Regions from separate parts of the Arthrobacter sp. CC3 genome, predicted to be linked through region 1. Evidence: riboswitches for the same ligand, from Rfam matches in the RefSeq annotation. Region 1 holds a riboswitch; each other region holds the start of a gene.
The links. A riboswitch is a leader RNA that binds a small molecule or an ion and turns the genes downstream of it on or off. The one in region 1 is predicted to bind S-adenosylmethionine.
Positions count from the first base shown of each region.

Region 2: it holds a riboswitch for S-adenosylmethionine, as region 1 does, so the genes downstream of both, PV761_RS07730 (aminotransferase class V-fold PLP-dependent enzyme) here and PV761_RS17090 (DUF1737 domain-containing protein) in region 1, are expected to answer to the same signal.
Region 3: it holds a riboswitch for S-adenosylmethionine, as region 1 does, so the genes downstream of both, PV761_RS01170 (homoserine O-acetyltransferase) here and PV761_RS17090 (DUF1737 domain-containing protein) in region 1, are expected to answer to the same signal.

Region 1 covers NZ_JARCCY010000031.1:10,374-17,295, reverse strand. The annotation lists gene PV761_RS17125 (UDP-N-acetylglucosamine 1-carboxyvinyltransferase) at 1-363, shown strand, start outside; gene PV761_RS17120 (glutamate--cysteine ligase) at 436-1,662, shown strand; gene PV761_RS17115 (hypothetical protein) at 1,691-2,014, shown strand; gene PV761_RS17110 (nuclear transport factor 2 family protein) at 2,096-2,488, shown strand; gene PV761_RS17105 (hypothetical protein) at 2,495-3,118, opposite strand; gene PV761_RS17100 (O-succinylhomoserine sulfhydrylase) at 3,229-4,437, opposite strand; gene PV761_RS17095 (rhodanese-like domain-containing protein) at 4,438-4,848, opposite strand; gene PV761_RS17090 (DUF1737 domain-containing protein) at 4,845-5,156, opposite strand; SAM riboswitch class IV at 5,191-5,305, opposite strand; gene PV761_RS17085 (NtaA/DmoA family FMN-dependent monooxygenase) at 5,505-6,833, shown strand; gene PV761_RS17080 (aromatic amino acid ammonia-lyase) at 6,838-6,922, shown strand, end outside.
Region 2 covers NZ_JARCCY010000009.1:134,986-141,907, reverse strand. The annotation lists RNA gene ssrA (transfer-messenger RNA) at 1-89, shown strand, start outside; gene PV761_RS07760 (hypothetical protein) at 204-338, opposite strand; gene PV761_RS07755 (hypothetical protein) at 418-789, opposite strand; gene PV761_RS07750 (CrcB family protein) at 885-1,253, opposite strand; gene PV761_RS07745 (CrcB family protein) at 1,250-1,666, opposite strand; gene PV761_RS07740 (metal-dependent transcriptional regulator) at 1,682-2,395, opposite strand; gene PV761_RS07735 (class I SAM-dependent methyltransferase) at 2,428-3,216, opposite strand; gene PV761_RS07730 (aminotransferase class V-fold PLP-dependent enzyme) at 3,297-4,709, opposite strand; SAM riboswitch class IV at 4,745-4,858, opposite strand; gene hisN (histidinol-phosphatase) at 5,074-5,886, opposite strand; gene PV761_RS07720 (ribosome small subunit-dependent GTPase A) at 5,950-6,922, opposite strand, start outside.
Region 3 covers NZ_JARCCY010000002.1:281,573-288,494, forward strand. The annotation lists gene PV761_RS01160 (VOC family protein) at 1-238, opposite strand, end outside; SAM riboswitch class IV at 399-514, shown strand; gene PV761_RS01165 (bifunctional o-acetylhomoserine/o-acetylserine sulfhydrylase) at 589-1,905, shown strand; SAM riboswitch class IV at 1,997-2,112, shown strand; gene PV761_RS01170 (homoserine O-acetyltransferase) at 2,125-3,339, shown strand; gene PV761_RS01175 (MFS transporter) at 3,534-4,928, shown strand; gene PV761_RS01180 (zinc-dependent alcohol dehydrogenase family protein) at 4,934-6,052, shown strand; gene PV761_RS01185 (LysR family transcriptional regulator) at 6,073-6,922, opposite strand, start outside.

The sequences.
Region 1 (6,922 bases):
GGCCTGAACATCGACAACCTTCCCTTCTTCGCCGTCATTGCCGGCAACGCGGAAGGCCAGACCATGATCCACGACTGGGTCTACGAGAACCGCGCCATCTACCTGACCGAGCTGAACAAGCTCGGAGCCCGCGTCCAGCTGCTGGATCCGCACCGGATCTACGTCAACGGACCCACACGGTGGCGCGCAGCCGAAGTGGGCTGCCCGCCGGCCCTCCGCCCGGCCGCGTGCATCCTGCTGGCCATGCTGGCCGCCCGCGGGGTTTCGGAGCTGCGAAACATCTACGTGATTGAGCGCGGGTACGAGGACCTGGCCGAGCGGCTCAACACCATCGGCGCCAAGATCGAGTACTTCCAGGACTGAGCGGTTCCATGCCCAATAAGGGCTCTCTGACGGCGCCTGTCTAACCGCGCGTCACGGGGGCACAATGTATGCATGCGAACTTTCGGGGTTGAGGAAGAGCTGCTGATTGTGGACCCCGTGACCGGGGAGCCGCTGGCGCTGGCGGACGCCCTCCTGACAGGGCGGAAGCTCGCTGCCGACGACGCTCCGGACAAACCGCGGATTCCGGATCCGCACGACCCAGCCCGTAACGACGGCGACACCGGGCTGACTGCCGAGCTGAAACTTGAGCAGATCGAGACACAGACGCGCCCGTGCCTGGACTATGAGGAGCTGCTGCTGCAGATCCGCCAGGGGCGTGCCCTGGCGGACAGCGCCGCGAAGAAACACCATGCGCGCGTGGCCGCTCTGGCAACATCGCCGATTGCCTCCACGACGCACACCACGCCGAATCCCCGCTACGCCACCATGCAGGAGCGCTTCGGACTCACCGTCCATGAGCAGCTGACCTGCGGTTTCCACGTCCACACGTTCGTCGAATCGCCGGAGGAAGGCGTCGCCGTCATCGACCGGATCCGGGACAAGCTGGCGGTTCTCACGGCACTCAGCGCGAATTCGCCGTATTGGAACGGTGTGGAGACCGGTTTCGAAAGCTACCGCACCCAGGCCTGGAACCGCTGGCCGACGTCGGGCCCGTCCCAGATCTTCGGGACCCACTCCATGTACCGCCGCGTGGTCACCCGGCTGCTGGACAGCGGCGTGCTGCTGGATGAAGGCATGATCTATTTCGACGCGAGGCTCTCCCGGAACCACCCCACCGTGGAAGTCCGGGTGGCGGACGTCTGCCTGCATGCCGAAGACGCGGCCCTGATCGCCGTCCTGGTGCGCGGCCTGGTGGAATCGGCCAGCAGGGAATGGCGGGCCGGTGTGGACCCTGCCCCCGTGCCCACAGTGCTCCTGAAGATGGCGGCGTGGCAGGCCAGCAATTGCGGGCTCCGGGGAGACCTGCTCGATTTTGGCACCTTCCGTCCCGCTCCCGCCGAGGAAGTGGTGGAGGCGCTGGTGGACTACGTGGCGCCGGTCCTGGCCGAACAGGGCGAGCTGGAATTGGCCCGGGAAGGTGCCCGCAGGATCATCGACCGGGGCACCGGCTCGGAACAGCAGCGCCGTGCCATGCAGGAGGGCCTGGCGGCCAGCTCGGACGTCGCCGCCGGTCTGGCCGCGGTGGTGGCCCATGCCGTTGACGTCAGCATGCGCCAGGCTGAAGCCATCACCGTGCGCGAGCAGGCGCCGGTGCTGTTGCGCGTCCGCCAGTCCTGATCAGGTTCCTACTACCCCGGAGCGCGCCATGGAAACCGAATTCGCCACAGTCGCCGGCCATGATGTCACCACCATCACCTGTGTCTGCGGAAACACCGTCAGCGACGAGGGGCTGATCCAGGCCAACTCCGAAGGCATGCCCGTCCACCTTGGCGAGGGCACTCCCGTGCCGGAGGGACTCGCGGCGTGGCCCGGGGACGAGGACCTTTACACGCTGTGCCCTGCCTGCGGCCGGGTCTACCACGACACCGTCATTGAAGAGACCGGAACCGCGCCGGTGGCCTTCACCGTGGACGTGGCGGCCGGTCCCATCGCCGAAGCGATCCGCCTGCACTGGGAGCTCGACACCTGACTCATCGACAATCAAATTCCGCGGGAATAGCCTTGAAACGTCCGAGAATTACCCGACGACGAAGACGGGAAGGTGCCAGAAATGGGAACCCAGGAGAATGTTGAGCTGGTCCGGCGCGGATACGAGGCCTTCAGCGCAGGCGACATGGCAACCCTTGGCGGACTGTTCGCGGAGGACGCAGTCTGGCACGTCGCCGGAGATGGCGTGCTGTCCGGAAAGAAGGAGGGACGCGACGCTATCCTGGCCTATTTCGGGGAACTCGGGACGCGGTCCGGTGGCAACCTGACAGTGACCGTCGAGGAGATCATCGGCGGGGAAACCAACACCGTTGCGGTCCAGCACAACCGGGCAGAGAGCGGCGGCAGGGCCCTGGACCAGGACGGCGTCATCGCCTTCCGGGTCGCCGGCGGCAAGATTACCGAGGCGCGGGAGTTCTTCCAGGACACCGCGAAAGGCGACGCATTCTGGGCTTAGCCGAACCTACTGCGAAATCCAGTACTTCTGCACTTTCGGTGTCGCGGCCGCGAGCAGTTCGCCGCTGATGTGCACCGACACCTCGGCCATGCCAAGGTCATCCCACTGCGCCACCAGTAGGGTGTCCCCGCCCAACGGCAGCGGCCAGAGCCAGAACCGCGTGGAGGAGAAAATTTCCTCGTCGTTCGCTGAACCGCCTCCGCCGCCCGCCATCATCAGCACCGGCCCCGCCACCTGCTCCGATCCGTCAAACATGCCCAGGTGCAGATGGGAAGTGGTGGTCTTCCGTCCGTCCGGAAGGGCGACACCAAAACGCAATGCGCCCCCACGGCCGGTTTCCGAATCCAACCGGTAGCCGCCGCGGTTGAAACACTGATCTGTTACAACGCTCCATTGACTGTCCGTCTCATCGGACCGGCGGACGCACCACACCACCTCGATCAGGCACCCGATGGAGAAGACGTCCACGCTTTTCGCCGCCATGATCATTCGCGCCGACCGGTGAAGGAACTGGCCCAGCGGGACAACCGCCGGAAGCTCGTCAGAAGGCGGGCCGGCCCAAACCGGAGGTACGTGCTTGGGCGGGCGCGGCCGCTGGGGCGGCTCCGGCACATCGTCAAAGAAGGACATGACTTCATCCTTGCACCGGCGTCAAGTGGCCGGGCAGAAGACCGCCACCGAGGTCCAGCAGAAAGGCCACCACGAAGCATGACTCACAAGGCGGTTCCGCCCTGCGCCGGTCAGATCTGCTTGAGCGCCTGCTCCAGGTCGCGGATGAGGTCGTCGACATCCTCGAGCCCAACCGACAGCCGGACCACGCCGTCGCTCAGCCCGATGGCTGCGCGCCCTTCCGGACCCATGGCGCGGTGTGTCGTGGTGGCCGGGTGGGTGATGAGCGATTTGGCATCGCCAAGGTTGTTGGAGATGTCGATGATCCGCAGCGCGTCCAGCAGCGCAAAGGCTGCCTCTTTCGCCGTGCGGCCCGCCGACGGCGAGAGCTCCAGCGTGAGTATGGTGCCGCCGGCCTTCATCTGCTTGGCGGCGAGCTCGTACTGCGGGTGCGACTTCAGCAGCGGGTACTTGACCCAGCTGACAGCCGGCTGCTCCTCGAGCCATTCGGCCAGGCGGAGCGCCGAGGCGGAGGAATGGTTGACGCGCAGCGCCATGGTCTCCAGGCCCTTGGTCAGTACCCAGGCGTTGAAGGCGGACAGCGCAGGCCCGGTGTGGCGCATGAGCTGTTTGACCGGTCCGTCGATGAACTCCTTGGTGCCCAGGATGGCGCCGCCGAGCACCCGTCCCTGGCCGTCAATGTGTTTGGTTCCGGAGTACACAATCACGTCTGCGCCGAGCTCGCCGCAGCGCTGCAGCAGGGGAGTGGCAAAGACGTTGTCGACGACGACCGTTGCCCCGGCCGCGTGGGCCAGTTCGCTGACCGCGGCGATGTCCACGATCTCCTGCATCGGGTTCGACGGCGACTCGAAGAAGACCGCCGTCGTCGGTTCGGCCAAGGCGGCCCGCCACTGCTCCAGGTCCGGACCGTCCACGAACACCGTTTCCACGCCCCAGCGCGGCAGGATTTCGTTCAGGATCACAAAGCAGGAGCCGAACAGCGACCGGGCAGCCACCACGCGGTCGCCCGCGGCCAGCAGCGCACCGAGGGCCGTGAAGACGGCGGACATGCCGGACGCCGTCGCAAAGCACGCCTCGGTGCCCTCGAGCAGCCGGAGCCGCTCCTGGAACGTGGCCACGGACGGGTTGCCGTAGCGGGAGTACACGAACCGTTCGTCTTCGCCGGTGAAGGCGCGTTCTGCGGCTGCTGCGGACTCATACACGAAGCCGGAGTTGAGGAAGATCGGCTCGGCCGTCTCCTGGAAGTTGGTGCGGTCAAGGCCGCCGCGGACAGCCTGGGTGTCGGGGCTCCAGCCGGCGGCGTCGGGATTGAAAGTCACTTAGTTCTTTCCGAGGTTGGTGGGCAGTCCGCGGTTTTTCCAGCCGTTGACGGTGCGCTCGCCGTAACGGTCCGGTTCGCCTTCAAAGCCTTCGAGGACGTTGTAGGCGGTGAAGCCGGCCTGCGTGGCGGCGATTGCCGCGGCGATCGAGCGGACGCCTGATCGGCAGAGGAACACCAGTTCGACGCCGGTGTCCTCCGGTGCCTGCTGCTTCAGCTGCTGAATGAATTCCGGGTTGGGGATGCCGCCGGGGAACGTCCACTGGATGAAGAGGGGATCGTTTTCGGTGGCTTTTGTGTCCGGGATGCCGATGTGGGCCCATTCGCCTTCGGTGCGGACATCCACCAGTACCGCGCCCTGTTCCAGTTTGGCCCAGGCGTCCTGCGGGGTCAGGTCTCCGGCGTAGCTCATGCGTGGCCCTCGAAACCTTCGCCGGGGAAGTCGAGGTCGAACTCAAGTTCGTCCACCGCCGTTGCCACCGCGGCGTCCGAGCTGGCGATGGCTGCGGGCAGCACCACGGCCTGCGCCACGATCACGCTGGTGCCGTTGAACGTGGCTGCCGGGCTCCCGTGCAAAACATAGCCATCGGCCAGGGCCGCGGAGATGCGCTCGCAGAACGAGCGGTCGTCGGGGCCGGTAATCAGCCTGTAGGCCAGCTTTTCCTGGGGCAGGTCCTGGGCCGGTTGGTCCTGGCCGGCGGCGGCCGGTTCGGTAGCCAGTGGGGCGGGTGCGTCAGACACGACGGATCTCCTTCTCTCACGCTTGCAGCTCGAATGGGTCGATATGCCGAGTATTCACCTGAGGCACCCCGCCGTGGAAGGAGGGTTGCCGACCGGCCAGTCAGGGCTTGGCACCGGTTCTCATTACTCCCCAAAAACGTAACACTTACGACGGCGGCCCGCACCGCCGTCGTCGTCATCTTCCGTAACGGGACATGGCAGAACGCGGCACTGCCCCCGCGTTTCCGGTGACCCGTACGTGACCCCATATTGCCGTTACAAAAGAACCTGCCGGGAGGATAATGACGGGAGATGAACCGCTGTAACGCCGGATGAAATCAGGCAGCCGTGAATGGATCGAACGGGAATACAGTCAGTCCCATGCTGCACTTCGGTTGGTTTGTGGGTCACGGCTTCGGCGTCCAGGGCTGGGGCACGCCCGGCTACGGCATCGGGTACGACTGGAAAAAACCCGCCCTGTACCAGCACGCCGTGCGCGAATTTGAGCGGGCCGGGCTGGACCTGTTCATCATCGAGGACTCCCTCACCGTGCCGGACACCTACGGCGGCAGCGCCGAAGTGTCCTTGGCCCAGGCGTCCTTCGCTCCCAAACACGATCCGCTGGCCCTGGTTCCGTACCTGCTCTCCGCCACCGAGCACCTGGGCATTGTTCCCACAGTGAGTGCGTCCTTCTACCCGCCGTTCACCGCGGCACGGCTGCTGGCTACCCTTCAGCACTTCTCCAACGGCCAGGTGGGCTGGAATGTGGTGACCTCCGGCAGCGACCTTGCCGCGCAGAACTACGGCCTGGACCAGCAGATTGAGCACGATCTCCGCTACGAGAAGGCGGAGGAATTCGTGGACGTGGTGCGCAAGCTCTGGCGCAGCTGGGAGCCGGACGCGATCGTGGAGGACGCGGAGGCCGGCATCTTCGCGGACCACACGAAGGTCCACCCGATCAACCACGACGGCGAGTTCTTCAAAGTCCGGGGGCCGCTGAACACGGCGCCGCTGCCCGAGGAGCCGGTCCTGGTGCAGGCCGGGGCATCCCCGCGGGGCAAGGCGTTCGCGGGTGCCAACACGGACGTCGCCATCGCCCTGGCCAGGGGTGCGGACGGCATGAAGGCCTACCGGGACTCGATCCGGGCCGAGGCAGCCGCGGCAGGGCGGAACCCCGACGACGTCAAGGTGCTGTTCGTCCTCAAGCCCACCGTGGTCGGCTCCCGGGCAGAAGCGGACGAGCTCCGGGAGCAGCGGCGCCAACTCACGCAGCGCGACATCGACAGCCAGCTGAACTCCATCTCGTACCTCTCCGTCATCGACTTCAAAAAGTTCGACCTTGACGCCCCGCTCCCTGAACTGACCACCAACAGCAACCAGGGCACCCTGGACCACTTCGCCAAAGCCGGTCCGCCGGGCTCCACGCTGCGCCAGCTCCTGCAGGCCCGCAGCGGCGGCGCCGGGGACAGCATCATCGGCACAGCCGAGGACATTGCTGACTACCTCGAGGAGACCGGGGCCCAGGTGGGCGGGGACGGGTTCCTGTTCTCCGGCTTCGTGGACCCGGCCACCGTCCACGGGGTGCTGGACCGCCTGGCGCCCGTGCTGCGGCGCCGCGGGCTGCTCCGGACAAGTTATGGCGACGGCGGCTTCCGCCGGAACCTGCTGGACTTCTAGTCCCATGGGCAACGGCAGCGGAAACTTCCTCATCGGCACGGCGCACCTGCGTGCCAGGGACATCGCCGAGGCCGCGGCTGACCCGGCCG
Region 2 (6,922 bases), on a different contig from region 1:
GGGGCCGAGAAAATCCGACGCAAACTGCGCCCGGAGAAGCCCTGACAACACGACATCGGACGGGGGTTCAATTCCCCCCATCTCCACCATCGGGACAGCGGCAACGCGGTCCCACCCCGTGCAAAAGGCCGGAAGCGGAAGCTTCCGGCCTTTTGTTTTCGGCACCGATCTGGCATTCTCCAGCGGCCGTCCGCGGCCCCGGGTCAGCGCTTCTTGATGTGCGCGACGGGGTCCACGTGGGTGTCCAGCTCATGCTTGGACTTCTTTTCGGCCCTCTTTTGCTTGATGGACTTGTCCGACTTCTTGGTAACCTGCCGGTGCGGCGATTTGTCAGGCATGTCGCCCTCCCTAACATCGGGGCCCTCGAATAGGCCCCGTGCTTGTAAGGTACGCCTGTTTTGCTCCGAATGTAACTGGTCAGGAACCCGGCACTTCAACGTCGACGATACCGACGAACCGGCTCCCGATGCCCTCGTATTCGCTGCGAACCAGACCCGGCAGAACCGGGGGCAGGTCCGACGCCGCGTGGTGGACGCAGCAGACGTACGTGAACGGCGGCCACCATTTCTTGGGTCGGGCGGCTTCCGAGAAGCCGCAGACGGCGCAGGTCAGCTGGACCCAGACTGGCCGCTTGCCGGTCCGGTTTGCCTTGGACTGGACAAGCCAGGCCGGGGGATTGTCCAGGAGTTCGGAAAGCTCGGCGTCGGAAAGCCTGGCGGGGATACCGTGACGGTGTGCCATTTCCAGCGGGATGTCGAGGATCTGAGCTGCTTCACGTCGCGTAACCATCGTTTAACGATACGGGATGCGGAGCAGCTCCACGTTCACGACGGCGGGACAACGGTGCCGGGGCCGGGTCTCCACATGCTGTCAGCCGGCGAGCTTCACCCGGCGAGGGCAATGCCCGCGCCGGCCGCGGCGAGCCCGGCCACGAGGTTGACCGTGATGTTCAGGGCGGCGGCCGCGTACCTCACCTCGCTGACGAGACGGATGGTGGCCGTGGTCCAGGAGCTGAAGGTTGTCAGCCCGCCGGCCAGCCCGGTGGCGATCGCCGCATGCCATTCCGCGCCGAGCCCGAGCCTGCCGGTGACGCCCAGGGAAAGGCCGATGATCAGCGACCCGGAGACATTGACCACCAGCGTAGCCCAGGGCCAGTGCCGGCGGTCGCCCGCGCGGTGCGCGAACCACGTATCGATGGAGAACCTGAGCAGGCCTCCCGCAACGCCGAAGATTCCCACCAGCAGCGCTGTCATGATCCGCCTGTCCGGTCGCTCAGGGCCTTGCCCGCTTTCCAGCCCGCGGCGGCCGCACCGAGCCCCAGAACCAGCGAGAGGCCGAGATACGTCAGCCAGGTCAGGTGCTGGCCGGAACGTGCCTGCTGGTCAACGGAAAAGACCACCGCGGAGAAAGTCGTGAACGAGCCCAGCAACCCCGGCCCGATCCCGGCCCGCAGCCAGAATGCTGTCCTGGGGCGTGCGATCCACAGGGTGGTGAGCGCGGCAAGGACAAAGCTTCCGCAGACGTTGATGGCTAAAGTGGTCCACGGGATGGCACCCGCGGGTTCCGGAAACAGGACGCCCAGGCCATAGCGGAGTTCCGTCCCCACGAGTGCCCCGAGAGCCACGGCCGTCCAGGCCCGCCAGCCGGCGCTTCCAAGGGCCTTCATTCAGGCGGCACGCATTCAGGCGTCCGCCAGCCGGCACCCGGCGTGGAGTGAATCGCTGTAGACCCACAGCGCTGACGACACCTCATCGGCGAGGTCGAATTCGCGGCCGGCGCCGGCGGTGCCGATCCGGACCACCAGTGCGCCGCCGAACGGCTTCCGGCCGAGCACTTCGATGTCGGCATCGAGGTCGATTTCCTGGGCGGAAAGATAGCGCAGGAGTTCGGGGTTGTCGTCGCTGATCCGGGTGATCCGGCCGGTGTGGCCGTCGTCGAGTTCGCTCATCCGGTGGGCGTGCGGCATGTGTACCGTGCCGTCCGCTGCCGGGATGGGGTCGCCGTGCGGGTCGCGCAGGGGATTGCCGAGCTTGCGGGCCATCCGCTCAATGAAGGTATCCGACACTGCGTGTTCCAGGAGTTCGGCTTCGTCGTGGACTTCATCCCAGCTGTAGCCGAGTTCCTGGACGAGGTAGGTCTCGATCAGGCGGTGCCGCCGGACCATGGAGAGCGCGAGCCGGATCCCGTCCGCCGTGAGCGTGATGGCGCTGTATGGCTTGTGGTCAACCAGTCCCTGGTCCTTGAGTTTGCGGACCATCTCCGAGACCGAGGAGTTGGCGACTCCGAGCCGCTGGGCCAGCTGCGAGGACGTGATGGGCTTGTCCTGCCACTCCGTGAAGGAGTAGATGACCTTGACGTAGTCCTCGATGGAGGAGGAGGGCGCGCTGGTCTTCACGAGTCCAAGCCTACCGCTTTGGCTGCGGGCACTCATGCTTTGAACGCCCGCCAGGTCTGGGTGAGGTATGGGAGTCCGATGGTGTCCGCCGGGGAATGGCCCAGGTGCTCGTGGAGGTACCAGTCCAGGTTGTGGCGGACCTTTGCGCGCGTATTCTCGCCGGCTGCGAGGTAGTAGCTGCGGGACTTTGCCAGCTCGACGATGTCTCCGGTGGTCACGGGGTCTTCCCAGCGTGTCAGGTGGCTCTCGAGCCCGTCGAACTCCGGCCCGATCGCTGGGCGGAAGTCCGGCTTGTGCACGTCCCCGGCGTGCATGATCCGGGAGAGGCGGTGGACCCAGGGGACGGACGTGTCCAGCTGGTTCCACACCAGTCCCAGCACCCCGCCGGGGCGGAGGATGCGGGACAGTTCGGTGCTTGCCAGGAGCGGATCGCACCAGTGCCAGGCCTGGGCAACAACGACGACGTCGAACGCCGCGTCGGGGAGTCCGGTTGCCTCCGCTGTTCCCTCTGTCGCCGGAACTCCCGGCAGGACGAGCCGCAGCTGGGCAAGCATGTCCGGTGAAGGATCCACTGCGGAGACTGCCAGGCCGCGCTGCACCAGCAACGCGGTGAACTTGCCCGTCCCGGCGCCGATGTCAGCGGCGTCGGATGCGCCTGCTGTGCCGGCCCCGGCTGCGCCCCCGGCGCTGTGGATCAGCCAGTCCGCTGAGTCGCCAGGGTAGCTTGGGCGGACACGGTCATAGTGTTCACCGCCGTCCTGGAAGCTCTGGCCGAGCTCGTAGCGGCGCTGGTGGTGCAGTTTGGGGCCTCCCCGTGCCACGTGCAGTCTCCTTCGGGCAGGCTGGAATTCTTACCCCTCGAATTTACCGCACGGACCGCGGCCCGCAGGGCCCCCGGGCCTTAGTCGTCGGTGCAGGGTGCTGCGCCGGCGGTGCCGGGGGTGTTGGGAGCCCACTCGGGGTAGCTGCGGGTGTCGTTGGCCGGCACCCAGCGGCCGGCGTCCACAACGTAGTCCCAGCCCAGGCCAGTGCGGCGGAGTTCCTCGATGCCGGCGAGCAGGCGCTGGGCGTCCTCCAGCCGGGAGCCGACGCCGAAGCTTGCGCGGAGCGAGCCCGAGGGCAGTCCCAGCCGCTTGAGCAGCGGGTGGGCGCAGAAGCGGCCGTCCCGCAGGCCCACGCCGTGTTCGGCGGAGAGGTAGGCCGCAACCAGGCCGGCGTCGTAGCCGGCAACGGAGAAGTTGACCACACCGATGGTGTCATTGGTGTCGCTGAAGATCTGGTGCACGGTGACGCCGTCGATCCTCTGCAGCCCTTCTACCAGGAAGGAGCGGATGGCGGTCTCATGGGCGTGCCACAGCTCCTGGTCCAAAGCGCCGATGACCTGGGTGGCGCGGGCAAGCGTGGCAGCCCCGAGCACGTTGGGGGAGCCGCCCTCATGCCGTGCCGGTCCCGTGGCCCAGCTGACGGAATCCAGCCGGGCCTCGCGGACGGCTCCGCCGCCTGCCAGGTGGGGTGTCCCGGCGTCGAGCCAGTCCGGCCGGCCCACGAGGACGCCTGACCCGAAAGGCGCGTACAGCTTGTGACCCGAGAAGGCGAGGTAGTCGACGTCGTCCGCTGCGATATCGATGCGGCGGTGCGGGGCCAGCTGAGCCGCGTCCACCACAATCCGTGCGCCGTATTCGTGCGCAAGTGCGGCCAGTTCGCGGATCGGAAGTATTTCGCCGGTGACGTTGGAGGCACCGGTGACGGCCAGCAGGCTGATGTCGCCCTGCCGGAGTTCAATGCGGAGGCTTTCCAGGGTGGCCTTCAGGGTGGGGGCGGCAACCACGCTGCGGTGCGGCACGCCCTGCCAGGGGAGCAGGTTGGCGTGGTGTTCGATGTCGAGGTAGAGCACCTCACCGGTGTGGCGGCCGTCCGCCACCGGCAGGCAGCCAGCCAGCAGGTTCAGGGAGTCGGTGGTGTTCCTGGTGAAAATGACGGAATCGTCCGGCCTGCCACCGACGAAGCCGCGGACGATGTTCCGTGCATTTTCGTACACGGACGTGCTGATCTGCGAGGCGTAGCCGGCGCCGCGGTGCACGCTGGCGTAGTACGGCAGGATCTCGTTGAGGTACGCCGAGACGATGGACAGTGCCGGTGCTGATGCGCCGTAATCCAGGTTCGCGTAGCGGACATGGCCGCCCTGGATCAATGGAGCCTGGATCTCCGCGCCGGTCACGGCCGAGAGGGGGCGCCGGGCGACGCTGAACCGCTCGTCCAGGCGGGTTGTGGCGGGGGCGGTTCCGGGGTTTGCGGGGAACGTGGCAGTAGTCATGGGGACCTCACTGTAAAGGGACCCCTCACTCCGGGGATCCGCGCTTGCCGGGTCCGTTCCGGACCGGCCTGGTCGTCACCCGGGGCACCCCACCGCGAATGGAGGGTTGCCGGCCAGCAAACCGGGGTTTAGCGCTGGCACTCGTGACCTGTTTCGAGATTAGGACATTGACGGCGCCGCGGGAAAGCTGCGGCAATTATTAAGCGGATTGTTACGTGCGCCGGAAGAAGGGCGATGCGGCCGAATAAACGACGGCGGACGCCCCCTTGGGAGGGGCGCCCGCCGTCGTTTATTCGGCACTGCGTTCAATCAGCAGCGCCTTGATCAGCCTCGCTCATGGCCGCACCCGGGGGTGCCGTGCGTGTTAGAGGAGGTCGTCGATGTCCGGGTTAAGCCGTTTGAGGACCTCGGAGTGGAGGATTGAGTTGGTGGCGAGGGCGTTCCCGCCGAAGGGACCGTCCACTCCCTCCAGCGAAGTGAAGCGGCCGCCGGCTTCCGTGACGATGGGCACCAGGGCGGCCATGTCGTAAAGGTTCAGCTCCGGCTCGCAGGCGATGTCCACGGACCCCTCGGCCACCATGCAGTAGGACCAGAAATCGCCGTAGGCCCGGGTCCGCCAGACGTCCTCCGTGAGGCCCAGGAATTCGTCCAGGTTGCCGCGCTCCTTCCAGCCGCTAAGGCTCGAGTAGGAGAGGGAGGCGTCCGAGAGCTTGGACACGTTCGAAACCTTCAGGCGGGTGGCGGCCGCAAGCGACCGTCCCATATAGGCGCCGGCCCCTTTCGCGGCCCACCAGCGCTTTCCCAGCGCCGGCGCGCTGACCAGGCCGACCACCGGCTCGCCTTCATCCACGAGGGCGATCAGGGTGGCCCACACCGGCACGCCGCGGACGAAGTTCTTGGTGCCGTCGATCGGATCAATGATCCACCGCCGGGAACCGTGCCCGGAACTGCCGAACTCTTCGCCGAGGACGGCATCCCGCGGGCGGGAACGGGACAGTTGGCCGCGGATGGACTCTTCAGCTGCCTTGTCAGCATCCGTGACCGGAGTCAGGTCCGGTTTGGTTTCAATCTGAAGGTCCAGCGCCTTGAAGCGGCTCATGGTCTGGGAGTCGACAGAGTCGGCCAGGACATGGGCGAGGCGCAGGTCGTCGTTGTAGCTCGAAGCGGGTTGGGTCATGGTTCCAAACTACCGTCTCTTGGCCGGCCGGGCGGGATGTCAGGTCCCTGGCCCCTCCGCCTGCTAGGAAACGATGCCGAGTTCCTTCGCTTCCTGCGCTTCCATCCGGGGATCGGTACCGAGCAACCGGCGCAGGGACGCGAGCCGCGCCGCGCCCGACGGCCCTGCGTGTCCCTCGGCCACCCAGGCGTCCACTCCGCAGTTGACGGCGGACGCATCATGCTTGCAGCCGCGTTCGCAGGAATCCGTGCCGGGTTCGAGGTCGGGGAACGAACGCAGGATCCGGTCCGGGTCGACGTGGGCAAGGCCGAACGACCGGATGCCCGGGGTGTCAATGATCCAGCTTCCGGCCGGCGCGTCACTGATCCGCAGGGCCAGTGCCGACGACGACGTGTGCCGTCCGCGCCCCGTGACGGCGTTGACTCCTCCCGTGGCCCGCTCAGCGCCGGTCAGGGCATTGACCATGGTGGACTTCCCCACGCCCGAATGCCCCAGCATGACGGTGACCTTCCCGTCGAGGTGCGCACGGAGCTGCGAGACGGCGTCGCTGTCGAGGCGCGCGGACAGCCCGTCGTCCGAGCGGGCATCGATGCCGGAGGCGGCGGCGTCGGCGGTCCGGCTGATGATGACCGGGAAATCAAGGTGCCGGTAGTTGGACAGGAGTTCGGTGGGATCCTTGACATCCGCCTTGGTGACCAGCAGCAGCGGCTCGATGCCGGCGTCGTAGGCCGCCACCAGGGCGCGGTCGATGAAACCGGTGCGCGGCTCCGGATTGGCAGCGGCGACCACCACCACGAGCTGGTCCGCATTCGCCACGACTGCCCGCTCAATCGGATCCGTGTCATCGGCGCTCCGCCGCAAAAGGGTGCGCCGGTCCTGGATTTTTACGAGCCGGGCAAGGGTGTCCGGTTCTCCGGAAACGTCACCCACCAGGGACACGAAGTCCCCGGCCACCACCGGCGAACGGCGCAGTTCGCGTGCCCGCGCGGCCACCACGATGCGTTCGTTGCCGCTGTCTTCGCCCACCACGGCCGTG
Region 3 (6,922 bases), on a different contig from region 1:
CTGCGGAGCGTGCCCGGACAGCCTGCCCGAACGGAGCCTTGTCGGAGGCCGGGTGGTCCAGGACCTCCACCACCTCCAGATACTTGTGCCCGGCGAGCGGGATAATCATGTTGCGGGTGCCAAAACGGGGGTGTACCCCGCCCTTCACGGCTTCGACGCCGAGGGCGGTTGCAATACGTTCGGTGGTGGCAGCCAAGCCATCTTGTTCACAGGCGTAAGAGACGTGATCCATGCGCATGCCCTCATCTTGGCACTTTGTGATGGAGCTCTCAGCTAAGGGTGGCCTAACCAAGATGGGATGTCATCGCGGACCCGCACAAGGCCCGTGAAATCACGCCGCTGACGTCCTTCGTCACAAAGCTGTTCACAGGCGATCCGCCCTTCCTAGACTGGGCCCAGGTCATGAGCGCCAGCATCGAGCCCCGGCTTGCTGGCCGGCAACCCTCGTTCCGCGGTGGGGTGCCCCGGGTGAAGACCTGGCCTGCCGGCAACCGCCGGGCGGCAAGCGCGGCACCAGTCCTGCCAGGGCATGTCCAGTACGGCATGTCCGGCACGGCCGAGGTGCCCTTCCTTAGAAGGAGCTCCCAGATGTCCAACGCATGGTCATTCGAAACCCGCCAGATCCACGCCGGCCAGGTGCCGGACAGCGCCACCGGTGCCCGGGCACTGCCCATCTACCAGACGACGTCGTTCGTGTTTCCGAGCGCCGAAAGCGCCGCCAACCGCTTCGCGCTGGCCGAACTGGCGCCCATTTACACCCGCATCGGCAACCCCACCCAGGATGCGGTGGAACAGCGCGTTGCCAGCCTGGAAGGTGGCCTGGCGGCGCTGCTGCTCAGCTCGGGCCAGGCTGCCGAAACCTTCGCCATCCTCAACGTGGCCGAAGTCGGCGACCATGTGGTGGCCAGCCCCAGCCTCTATGGCGGAACCTATAACCTGCTGGCCCACACCCTGAAGAAGTTCGGCATCTCCGTGACGTTCGTCGAGGATCCGGACAACCTCCAGCAGTGGAAGGATGCCGTCCGGCCGAACACCAAGCTCTTCTTCGCCGAGGTGGTCTCCAATCCGCGCCAGGATGTCCTGGACATCGAAGGCGTGTCCCGCGTTGCCCACGAGGCCGGCGTCCCGCTGATCGTGGACAACACCTTGTCCACGCCGTACCTCATCCGGCCGCTGGAATGGGGTGCCGACATCGTGGTCCACTCGGCCACGAAGTACCTCGGCGGGCACGGCAGCGCCATCGCCGGAGTGATCGTGGACTCCGGCAACTTCGACTTCGGAAAGGACCCGGAGAAATTCCCGGGCTTTAACACGCCGGACCCCACCTACAACGGCCTTGTCTACGCCCGCGACCTCGGGGCGGGCGGTGCCCTGGGCGCGAACCTGTCCTACATCCTCAAGGCCCGCGTCCAGTTGCTGCGCGACCTCGGTTCGGCGGTATCCCCGTTCAACGCCTTCCTCATCGCCCAGGGGCTGGAAACCCTGAGCCTGCGCGTGGAACGGCACGTGGCCAACGCGGTGACCGTCGCCGAGTGGCTGGAGTCCAGGGACGACGTCGAATCCGTCGCCTATGCGGGCCTGCCGTCCAGCCCCTGGTACGAGCGCGGCCGCAAGTACGGACCCAAGGGCACCGGTGCGATCGTGTCCTTCAACATCGCCGGCGGGGCCGAGGCGGGCAAGCGGTTCGTGGACGCCCTGGAGTTGCACTCCCACGTGGCAAACATCGGCGACGTGCGCTCCCTGGTCATCCATCCGGCGTCGACCACGCACAGCCAGTTGACGGCGGAGCAGCAGGCCGTTGCCGGCGTGACCCCCGGCCTGGTCCGCCTCTCGGTGGGGCTGGAGCACATCGACGACATCATCGCCGACCTGGATGCCGGTTTCCGCGCCGCCAAAGGCGACTGAGGACTATGACTCCCGGCGTCCGCGACGCCGGGAGTCATATTGATGTCACATTCTTAGCCATTGCGGCGACGCATTTCGTAGACTCTTTGAAGGTCATGAGTGCCAGCGACAGCCCCGGCTTGCTGGCCGGCAACCCTCCTTTCGCGGCGGGGTGCCCCGGGTGAAGACCTGGCCTGCCGGCCAGTTGGCGGCGGGCAAGCGCGAAGAAGAGGTCCTCAGATGACGATTGCCGTCACCCGCAGCGGTGTACCCGAAACAAATGTCCACGGAGTGGAAAAGAACGCGGATAAGAGCACAGGCGCCGGCACGGCGGGAACCCGGACAGATATCAACACAGTGGACACCAACGCCCCTGACGGCACCGTCAAGTTCCTCAGCGTTGGCGGGCTGGAACTGGAGGCCGGCGGCTTTCTTCCGGACGTGACGCTCGCCTACGAAACGTGGGGCACGCTGAACGCGGACCGTTCCAACGCCGTGCTGGTGCAGCACGCCCTCACCGGCACCACGCACGTCACCAGGGGTGCCAGCGACGAGGAAGGCTGGTGGGAGCAGCTGGCCGGCCCCGGCGCCCCCGTTGATACGGACAAGTACTTCGTGGTCTCCATTAACATCGTGGGCGGCTGCTATGGCTCCACCGGCCCGTCCACCCCGGCCCCGGACGGCAAGCCCTGGGGTTCGCGCTTCCCCCTGGTGACCCTGCGGGACACGACGGCGGCCGAGTCCCGGCTGGCGGATGCACTGGGGATCGAGAGCTGGTACGCGGTGTTGGGCGGCTCCCTGGGCGGAGCCCGGGCGCTGGAATGGGCCGTGAGCTACCCGGACCGCGTCCGGCGCTGTGCCGTGATATCCATCGGCGCCAGCAGCACGGCCGAGCAGATCGCCTTTGCCCAGGCCCAGACCCTCGCCATCCGCCAGGACGTCAACTTCAACGACGGCGATTACTACGGCGGCCCGGAGCCGGAAGCCGGCCTGGCCCTGGCGCGCAGGATAGCCCACATCACGTACCGGTCCGCGTACGAGCTGGAGACCCGGTTCGGCCGCAACGCGCAGAGCAGCGAGAGCCCGCTCGAAGCGGTGTCGCTGGGGGGCCGCGGCCGCTACCAGGTGGAGAGCTACCTCGACCACCAGGGCACCAAGCTGGTCCGGCGCTTCGATGCCAACAGCTACATCGCCATCACCGAAGCGCTCATGAGCCACGACGTGGGCCGCGGGCGCGGTCCGCTCAAGGACGCGTTGGCACGGGCCACGGCCGAGTTCTTTATAGCCGCCGTGAATACGGACCGGCTGTATTTTCCGGCGCAGTCCTATGAACTCGCGGCGGCGCTCCCGGGGGATGTGCCCGTGCACGTCATCGAAGCGCCCATCGGCCATGACGGCTTCCTGACCGAGATCGGCCAGCTCAGCACGCAGTTGCGGCAGAACTTCTTCGCCTAGGCCGCGCTTCTTCGCATATCGCCCGCTGGCCCAATGTGCATTTTTGCAGAGCAGTCCTGCAGAAAATGGCGTTGAGCCTGCGGCAATGTGAGTCCATACTCTAGGGGACCGGCGCGCGTTGGTGGTGCACATCACACGCGGCCGCTACGGAATGGTCCACATGGCGTCGACGGAGACGCCGAAGGAGTTCACAAATGAGCACGCAAGACTCCGCCGCAAGGCGCGTAGATGAGACTGACGTCAAGGCCTCCGGCCTGAAGAAGGTAGTGACGGCCTCGATGGCCGGCACTGTTGTTGAGTGGTATGAGTTCTTCCTCTACGCCTCGGCGGCAACACTGGTTTTCGGCAAGATGTTCTTCCCCAATTCCGGCACGGAGCTGGACGGGATCATTGCCGCCTTCGTCACGTACGCGGTGGGCTTCGTTGCCCGTCCCATCGGCGGCATCGTTTTTGGCCACTTCGGTGACAAGTTCGGCCGCAAGCAGCTGCTCCAGCTGAGCATCATCCTGGTGGGCGTCTCCACCTTTGCGATGGGCTGCCTCCCCACCTTCGCGCAGATCGGCTACTGGGCTCCCGCCCTGCTGGTGTTCCTGCGGTTTGTTCAGGGCTTCGCCGTCGGCGGGGAATGGGGCGGCGCCGTGCTGCTCGTGGCTGAACACAGCCCCAGCAAGTCCCGTGGATTCTGGTCCAGCTGGCCGCAGTCCGCCGTGCCCCTGGGCAACCTGCTCGCCACCGGCGTGCTGTTCACGCTGTCCTCCACGCTGTCCTCGGCCGACTTCCTCGGCTGGGGCTGGCGCGTCGCCTTCTGGCTGTCCGCAGTGATCGTGATCGTGGGCTACTACATCCGGACCAAGGTCCAGGATGCCCCCATCTTCCTCGAGGCACGCAAGGAAGTGGTCGTTGAGAACAAGGGCTACGGCGTGGCCGAGGTGTTCCGCCGGTACCCGCGCGGTGTCTTCACCGCCATGGGCCTGCGGTTTGCGGAAAACATCCTTTACTACCTCGTGGTCACGTTCTCCATCACCTACCTGAAGGTTGTAGTCCAGACCGACACGTCCAGGATCCTCCTGCTCCTGCTGGTGGCGCACTTCATCCACTTCTGCACCGTGCCGATGGTCGGCAAGCTTTCGGATGCCTTCGGCCGCAAGCCCGTCTACATGGCCGGCGCCATCCTCGGCGGCACCTGGGGCTTCTTCGCCTTCCCGATGATGGACACCAAGAATGACCTCGTCATCCTCGCCGCCATCACCATCGGACTCCTGTTCCACGCACTGATGTACGCCGGCCAGCCGGCGATCATGGCTGAAATGTTCCCCACCCGGATGCGCTACTCCGGCGTGTCACTCGGGTACCAGGTCACCTCGATCGTTGCCGGCTCCCTGGCCCCGATCATCGCCACGGCGCTGCTGAGCAACTTCAAGTCCTCAGTCCCGGTGGCGTTCTACCTGCTGGGCGCCTGCCTGGTAACGCTGGTGGCGGTGTACTTCCTCAAGGAAACCCGGGGAATTTCACTGCATGATGTCGACGCTGCCGACGCGCAGGGCACGGCGGACCTGCTGGCCGCGTCCAAAGTCTCCGCCAGGAAGTAGTTTCGATGCGAGCAGCAGTCCTTTACGCCGCTGTCCCTGCGGGCACCAGCTATACGGAAGTCCGCCCGCTCGTGGTGGAGGAACTTGAGCGGCCCGAACCCCGCGCCGGCGAACTCGGTGTGGCCATCACCTACTCCAGCCTGTGCCATTCGGATCTGTCGGTGGTGGACGGATCCCGGGTACGGCCGCTGCCCATGGCGCTGGGGCATGAGGCCGTGGGCCGGGTCGTGGCAGTCGGCGAGGGAGTGGCGGGCGTCTCGGCGGGGGACGATGTGGTGCTCGTCTTTGTCCCCAGCTGCGGCGACTGCCGCGCGTGCCGCTCCGGCCGCCCGGCCCTGTGCCACCGTGCCGCCGAGGTCAACGGCTCGGGTGACCTGCTGCACGGGGAGGCTCTGCTGCGGACACCGTCGGGGGAGCGGATCAACCACCACCTCGGGGTATCCGCCTTTGCTGACTACGCAGTGGTGGCGCGTGAATCCGTCGTGGTGATCGGCGACGACGTCCCGGACACCGTCGCGGCCATGTTCGGCTGCGCCGTGCTTACCGGCATGGGCGCTGTGCTGAACACCGCGGCGGTCACCGCCGGTCAGTCGGTGGCCGTCTTCGGTCTCGGAGCCGTCGGGCTGTCCGCCGTGATGGCGGCGTCCCTGGCCGGTGCTGCCTCGGTCATTGCCATCGACCCCAACGAGGGCAAGCATCAGCTGGCCCTGGACTGCGGTGCGACGGCAGTGGGAACTCCCGACGACGCGGCGCGCCTGGTCGCTGAGGCGACCGGCGACGGCGTGGACGTCGCCGTTGAGGCGGTGGGCTCCCCGGGGGTGATCGGCTCGTGCCTGGACCTCGTCACCCGCGGCGGCGCCGTCGTCTCGGTCGGGCTGCCCAAGCCCTCAGCGGAGCTGACCGTGGGAGCGCTCCAGTTCGCCGGTGCGGGGAAGCGGCTTCTCGGTTCGTACATGGGGGATGCCGTGCCGGAGCGCGACATTCCGCTGTATCTTGACCACTGGCGCGCCGGGCGGCTCCCGGTGGAACTGCTCCACACGGACACGCGGCCGCTCGCGGAAATCAACGAGGGCCTCGATGCCCTGGCGGCCGGGAAAGTGGTTCGCCGGCTGTTCCAGGCGTAGCTAAATGCCAGGGCCCGCTGTCAGGCTGCCAGGATGTCCTGGCGGCCTGACACCTCCGCTTTGAGCGCTTCCACCACCGCCCGGACGGACGCGGAGCGCAGTGACTCCGGACGGGCCACCGCCCAGATGGGAAGCTGCCGCTGGAACAGCTCAGGCAGCACCGGAACAAAGTCCGGGTTGTCCGCCACCATGAAGTTCGGCAACAGGCCGATGCCCGCGCCGCAGCGGACCGCCTCCACCTGGGCGAAGACGCTGGTGGCCTGGAAGCTGGATTTCGGAGCGGGCAGCTGCGAAGACCGGTGCCCCAGCTCCGCCACCTGCAGCGCCGACTCGACGTAGGAAACAAAGCCGTGTGCCCTGATGTCGTCGAGGGCGGCCGGCAATCCGCGGGACCGGACGTAGCCCGGACTCGCGTAGAGGCGCAGGAAGTAGTTCGTGAGGAACACAGGCTGCATGGTGGTGACCTCCATCCGGCCCACCACCACCTCCAGGTCCACGCCGGAACGGTTCTGGCTGACCTTGCGGGTGGCGCTGAGCATCTCCACATTCAGCAGCGGATTGTCCTGCTGCAGGCGGACCAGTGCCGGCGCCACGAATTCCGCCCCGAAGCCGTCGGAGGTGCTGATCCTGACCAGGCCGGACAACGAATCTTCGCCGTCGCTGAGGGCGCCGGTCAGGGAGCCGAGCGTTGCCTCGATCGCCTCGGCGGCGGCAACGGCCTGGCTGCCCAGTTCGGTCAGTTCCCAGCCGTGCGGGCTGCGCTCCAGCGTCCGTCCGCCCAGCTGCTTGTCCAGCGCCATGACCCGCCGGGAAATGGTGGTGTGCGTTGTGCCCAGGGTTTCCGCCACCGCGTTGAACCGGCCCAGCCTG